Regions from separate parts of the Stenotrophomonas riyadhensis genome, predicted to be linked through region 2. Evidence: riboswitches for the same ligand, from Rfam matches in the RefSeq annotation. Region 2 holds a riboswitch; the other holds the start of a gene.
The links. A riboswitch is a leader RNA that binds a small molecule or an ion and turns the genes downstream of it on or off. The one in region 2 is predicted to bind cobalamin.

Region 1: linked by a shared signal. The riboswitch ahead of btuB (TonB-dependent vitamin B12 receptor) and the one ahead of SriyCCGPB3_RS01020 (epoxyqueuosine reductase QueH) in region 2 are both predicted to bind cobalamin.

What each region holds. Positions count from the first base shown of each region.
Region 1 is NZ_CP155568.1:498,638-502,014, reverse strand. It holds gene SriyCCGPB3_RS02350 (GAF domain-containing protein) at 1-306, shown strand, start outside; gene SriyCCGPB3_RS02345 (TfoX/Sxy family protein) at 303-665, shown strand; gene SriyCCGPB3_RS02340 (histidine phosphatase family protein) at 757-1,335, opposite strand; cobalamin riboswitch at 1,478-1,700, shown strand; gene btuB (TonB-dependent vitamin B12 receptor) at 1,816-3,377, shown strand, end outside.
Region 2 is NZ_CP155568.1:229,949-233,325, reverse strand. It holds gene SriyCCGPB3_RS01025 (nicotinate phosphoribosyltransferase) at 1-1,327, shown strand, start outside; cobalamin riboswitch at 1,461-1,690, shown strand; gene SriyCCGPB3_RS01020 (epoxyqueuosine reductase QueH) at 1,852-2,538, shown strand; gene pncA (bifunctional nicotinamidase/pyrazinamidase) at 2,595-3,221, shown strand; gene purU (formyltetrahydrofolate deformylase) at 3,333-3,377, opposite strand, start outside.

The sequences.
Region 1 (3,377 bases), 270 kb from region 2:
GGCAAGGAGCTGGTGGTCGGGCCGTTCCAAGGCCTGCCAGCCTGCGTGCGCATCCCGTTGGACAAGGGCGTGTGCGGTGCCGCCGCCAGCCAGCGCGTGACCCAGCGCGTGGAGGACGTCGACGCCTTTCCCGGCCACATCGCCTGCGATTCGGCCTCGCGCTCGGAACTGGTGGTGCCGCTGCTGCGCGGCGATGAACTGATCGGCGTGTTCGACATCGACAGCCCGAAGGTGGGCCGCTTCGATGCCGATGACCAGGCCGGCCTGGAGGCGATCGCCCGCGTGTTCGTCGAGGCGCTGGGATGAGCGCGCCCAAGCTGCGCAACATCGGCCCCAAAAGTGCAGCCTGGCTGCGCCAGGTTGGCCTGCGCAGCCGCGAGGACCTGGTTGCGATCGGCGCGGTCGGCGCCTTCGTCAAGGTCAAGCGCGCGGGCTTCAAGCCCAGCCTGAACCTGTTGTACTCGCTGGAAGGCGCACTGCTGGACTGCCACTGGCAGGAACTGAGCGAGCCGCAGCGTGATGCGCTGGTGCAGGACTACGAAGCGCGCATCGCCGCGCATCCGCTGAAGGCGGCCGGCCCCGTTTCGGGTCCCGTGCATGAGCAGCGCTTCGATGCTGACGATGACGCTGAGGACGGCGTGGCCGAGCGCGCGGACGAGGATTGAGGCCTCCGCGTTCCTGGGGATGCCGGCCAGCGGCCGGCACTACCACTGTGATGCGGGATCGGTAGCGCCGGGTCATGCCCGGCGAGTGCGGTCAGGGCTGCTGCAGCTCCAGCAGTTCGCCCACCAGCCCGACCTCGCCGCGCTCCAGCCACACCCGCAGGCGTGTGCCGTGGTCGATGCGCAGGGCCCAGCACAGCGACATCGGCAGGCCGCAGACCTGCGACAGCACCATGCGCAGCGGGCCGCCGTGGCTGACCACCAGCGTCGGCACCGGATCGTCATCATCAAGCAGGCGATCCAGCGCGCGCGCGATGCGCCGCTCGAAGTGGCCCCAGCTTTCGCCGTTCGGCGGCGGGAATGCATGCGGGTCGGCATGGAAGGCCGCCAATGCGTCCTCCGGCAGGTCGAACAGCGACTGCCCGTCCCAATCGCCGAAATCCAGCTCTTCCCATTCCTCGTCCGCTTCCACGTCCAGCCCGCGCGGCGTGGCCAGGGCCATCGCCGTGTGCAGCGAGCGCAACCGCGGCGAACTGATCACCCGCTCCCACGGCTGCGCGGCGTAAGCGTCGACCAGTTCCTGCGGCAGACGGGCCAGCTGCGGTGGATCGCTGCGGCCATCGAGGAACTCATCGCGACCGTTGCCGGCATGGCGGACCAGGTCGAGGATCATGCGCGCGTCCTGTACAGGCAACGCGGGAACAGCGGAAAACGGGCGGACATCGGCAACGGCACCACGGGATCGAGGGACCATTCTAAGGGCTCAGCAAAGGCAGTCGAGCAGGCTCGACGCTACCGGCCGCCTGCGATGCCGTAGACTGCGCGCACTTCCAGGTGACCTGCGGCCACGGCCGGCAGGTTGAAACGGGAAGCCGGTGACGCGTGATTCCACGCCAGGCCGGCGCTGCCCCCGCAACGGTAAGCACGTCAGTTCCAGGCAACAACGCCACTGTGCCGCAGGCATGGGAAGGCGCCTGGACGGTGGCCTCGCGCCACCCGGCGGCAAGCCCGGAGACCGGCCCGGAAGCCTCAGGTCGCGATGCGGTGGGCATGGCGCTGGATGACCGCGGCCTGCGCTGCGGCGTCGGCGCATGCCTGCCTTCGCGGCTCCTCCCCTTCGCCACGCGGGCGTGCGTGGCACCTGGAGTCCCCCATGAAGCTGCAGTCCCGAATGCTGTCCCTGGCCGTGCTGGCCGCCCTGCCCGCGCTGGCCCAGGCCGCCGATGACACCACCGCGCTCGACCAGATCCTGGTTACCGCCACCCGCACCCCGATTGCCCTGCAGGACAGCATCGCGCCGGCCCAGGTGATCGACCGCGCGCAGATCGAATCCAGCCAGGCCACCTCGCTGCAGGAACTGCTGCGCGGCCGCGCCGGCATCAACCTGACCAATGCCGGCGGCCTGGGCAAGCAGAGCTCGCTGTTCCTGCGTGGCACCAACTCGGGCCACACCGTGGTGCTGGTGGATGGCGTGCGCATCAACAGCGCCGACCTCGGCCTGGCCATGTACCAGGACCTGCCGCTGGCGCAGATCGAACGCGTGGAAATCGTGCGTGGCCCGCAGTCCAGCCTGTACGGCGCCGACGCCATCGGTGGCGTGATCCAGATCTTCACCCGCCGCAACCAGGGTGACTTCGCCCCGCACTTCCAGCTCGGTGGCGGCAGCAATGGCCTGCGCGAGGCCAGTGGCGGCATCGGCGGTGGCACCGAACGCGGCTGGTTCGGCGCTGACATCGCCTACCAGCATTCCGACGGCATCGATGCCTGCCGCGGCTCCTCCTCGGTGTTCTCCGCGGGCTGCTTTGCCGACGAGCATGACCGCGACGGCTACCGCAACCTGTCCAAGAGCCTGCGCGGCGGCTACAGCTTCAACGACCAGTGGACCATGGAAGGCAGCGCATTGCGTGCCGACGGCAAGAACCACTACGACGGCTACTACAACTACTCGGAGACCCGCCAGCAGGTGCTGGCCGGCAAGGTGCGCTACACCCCGTCCGAACGCCTGGCGTTCACCGCCAACGTCGGCCGCAGTGACAACGAGTCGGACAACTTCGGCGCACCGGGGGTGTTCGGCAGCGCGCAGACCCATCGCGACAGCGCCTCGCTGCAGGGTGACTTCGGCGTGGCCGAGGGCCAGCTGCTGAGTGCAGGCGTGGATTGGAGCGAAGACAACCTGGATGGCAGCAGCGCTGGTTACCTCGTCGACAGCCGCCGCAACACCGGCGTGTTCGTGCAGTACCAGGGTCGCTTCGGCCGCCACCAGCTGCAGGCCAGCGCGCGCAACGACGACAACCAGCAGTTCGGCAACCACGCCACCGGCAGCGTGGGCTGGGCGATGGAACTGGAGCACGGCCTGCGCGTCAATGCCAGCTACGGCACGGCGTTCAAGGCACCGACTTTCAGCGACCTGTACGACCCATGGAGCGGCGTGCGGACGTTGAAGCCGGAGAAGTCCAAGAGCGCCAATCTCGGCGTTTCGCAGCAGGGCCAGGGCTGGCACTGGGGCCTGGACGTGTACGAGACCCGCATCGATGACCTGATCACCTACGATGCCTCCACGATGAAGATGCGGCAGGTGGAGAAGGCGCGCATCCGCGGTGCCGAGCTGACCGGTGGCATGCTGCTGGCCGGCTTCGACATCAATGCGCAGCTGAGCTATACCGACCCGCGCAACCGCACCCACGGCAGCACCCAGTTCGACAACTGGCTGCCGCG
Region 2 (3,377 bases):
CACCTTCTTCTACGTGGAATCGCGCGGCGGCCTGCACGATCGCACGGTGTTCTTCGGCCTGCAGGCGATCCTCAAGGACGCCCTGGCAAGGCCGGTCACCCACGCCGACATCGACGACGCCGCTGCGGTGTTCGCCGCGCATGGCGAACCGTTCAACGAAGCCGGCTGGCGCGATATCGTCGACCGGCTTGGCGGCCACCTGCCGGTGCGCATCCGCGCCGTGCCCGAGGGCAGCGTGGTGCCCACCCACCAGGCGTTGATGACCATCGAATCGACCGATCCGGCCGCGTTCTGGGTACCGTCGTACCTGGAAACGCTGTTGCTGCGCGTGTGGTACCCGGTCACCGTGGCCACCATCAGCTGGCATGCACGGCAGACCATTGCCGCGTTCCTGCAGCAGACCAGCGACGACCCGCAGGGGCAGCTGCCGTTCAAGCTGCACGACTTCGGCGCGCGCGGTGTCTCGAGCCTGGAGTCGGCCGCGCTGGGCGGTGCCGCGCATCTGGTCAACTTCCTCGGCACCGATACCGTCTCGGCCCTGTGCCTGGCCCGTGCGCACTATCACGCGCCGATGGCCGGCTATTCGATTCCCGCCGCCGAGCACAGCACCATCACCAGCTGGGGCCGCGAGCGCGAGGTGGACGCCTACCGCAACATGCTGCGCCGGTTCGGCAAGCCCGGCGCGATCATGGCGGTGGTATCGGACAGCTACGACATCTACCACGCGATCAGCGAGCACTGGGGCACGACGCTGCGCGATGAAGTGATCGCCTCGGGCGCCACCCTGGTCATCCGCCCCGACTCGGGCGACCCGGTGGAGGTGGTGGCCGAAAGCCTGCGCCGGCTGGACGAAGCCTTCGGCCACACCTTCAACGGCAAGGGCTACCGCGTGCTCAACCACGTGCGGGTGATCCAGGGCGATGGCATCAATCCGGACACGATCCGGGCGATCCTGCAGCGCATCACCGACGACGGCTACGCCGCCGACAACGTGGCCTTCGGCATGGGCGGTGCACTGCTGCAGCGGCTGGACCGCGATACGCAGAAGTTCGCGCTGAAGTGCTCGGCCGCACGGGTGGACGGTGAGTGGATTGATGTCTACAAGGACCCGATCACCGACGCCGGCAAGACCAGCAAGCGCGGCCGCATGCGCCTGCTGCGGCGTCTGGATGACGGCAGCCTGCACACGGTGCCGCTGCCGGCCAACGGCGACGACACCCTGCCGGACGGCTTCGAGGATGCGATGGTGACCGTGTGGGAGAACGGCCGTCTGCTGCACGACCAGCGCCTGGACGACATCCGCACGCGGGCCGCTGCGGGGCATTGAAGGTGCATTCCGACCGGGGTCAGAGCCCGCTGCGTGGCAGCGGGATCCGACCCCTTCCTTCCGCTGGGGTCGGATCCCGTTGCAGCGCAACGGGCTCTGACCCCTGCGCTCTTGACCCGCGCCACCAATAGGTCCACTTTGCACACGCCGAAGGTATCCCTCCCATCGCTCCGGCGCGGGGAGGGATTTAAACGGGAATCCGGTGAAGGCGCCTCGCGCGCCCATTCCGGAGCTGCCCCGCAGCGGTGAATGGAAACGAATCCTGCCAACAGCACTGGGCTCACGCCTGGGAAGCGGCAGGTAGTAGGTGGGCTGCGGCCCGTGTCCATCAGCCCGAATACCGGCCCCGGCCGGGGGACACGACCGTCCCCTGACTCGACCTGGAATCTCCGCGGGGAGGTTGCCGGGGCCGTCGTCGTCCTGCGCATGCGGGCCGCGCGGCCGCGCGCGTCCTGTTCACGGTATCCGGCCAGACCTGTTCACCCACGCGCTGATGCATGGGCCACCGCCGTTGCCGGCGGTCCATGCGGTACCTGACGATGACCGAGCTCCAACGCCCTACCCTGACCCTGCCCGCCGACGGCACGCGCCTGCTGCTGCATTCATGCTGCGCGCCCTGTTCCGGCGAAGTGATGGAGGCGATCACCGCCTCCGGGATCGACTACGCGATCTTCTTCTACAACCCCAACATCCATCCGGTGAGGGAATACGAGCTGCGCAAGCAGGAGAACATCCGCTTCGCCGAGCAGCACGACATCCCGTTCATCGACTGCGACTACGACACCGACAACTGGTTCAGCCGTGCACGCGGCATGGAAAACGAGCCCGAGCGCGGCATCCGCTGCACGATGTGCTTCGACATGCGCTTCGAGCGCACCGCGCTGTATGCGCACGAGCACGGCTACGACACCATCAGTTCGTCGCTGGGCATCTCGCGCTGGAAGAACATGGCGCAGATCAACGACTGCGGCATCCGCGCCGCCTCGCGCTATGAAGGCCTGCAGTACTGGGACTACAACTGGCGCAAGGGCGGCGGTGCCAGCCGCATGATCGAGATCAGCAAGCGCGAGCAGTTCTACCAGCAGGAATACTGCGGCTGCGTGTACTCGCTGCGCGATGCCAACCGCCACCGCCGCGAGAATGGCCGCGAGCGGATCAAGATCGGCCTGCTGTACTACGGGCAGGACGCTGAGACGCCGCAGGGCGATTGACGTGCAGGCATGGGGCGGCCACGCTGGTCGCCCCTTGAGTTCGCGCTGGACCCACCATGACTGCCCTGCCCGCCGATGTCGCCCTGCTGGTGATCGACCTGCAGCCGGACTTCATGCCTGGTGGCGCGCTGGCCTGCGACCAGGGCGATGCGCTGGTGGCACCGATTGCCGATCTGCTGGCACAGCGCCGCTACCGCACCGTGGTGGCGACCCAGGACTGGCACCCCGCCGACCATGCCTCGTTTGCCAGCCAGCACGCCGGCCAGCGCCCGTTCGAGACCATCCTGCTGCACGCGCAGCCGCAGACCCTGTGGCCCGACCACTGCGTGCAGGGCAGCGCCGGTGCCGCGCTGCACCCGGGCGTGGACTGGACGGTGGCCGACATGATCCTGCGCAAGGGCACGCGCCAACAGGTGGATTCGTACAGCGCCTTCCGCGAGAACCACGGGCCCGACGGCGAGCGCCCAGCCACCGGCCTGGCCGGCTGGCTGCACGAACGCCGCATCCGCGAAGTGCATGTGTGCGGCCTGGCCCGCGACTACTGCGTGCTGTGGAGCGCGCAGGACGCGGTGAAGTCCGGCTTCCGGGTAAAGTTCCTGTGGGACCTGACCAAGCCGGTGACCGAGGCCAACGACGCGATGGTGCGCGAGACGCTGGGCAAGGCGGGGATCTCGATCATCTGAGCCACCACCGCCGGGCACGGCCCGGCGCTACCGGTAATCCGACCCGAAACGGTAGTGCCGGCCGCTGGCCGGCAGCCTCGGGATCTCTGCGGTGCCGGCCAGCGGCCGGCACTACCGGAACACGACTGTACGGTGCCCATTGAGCAGGATGCGGTG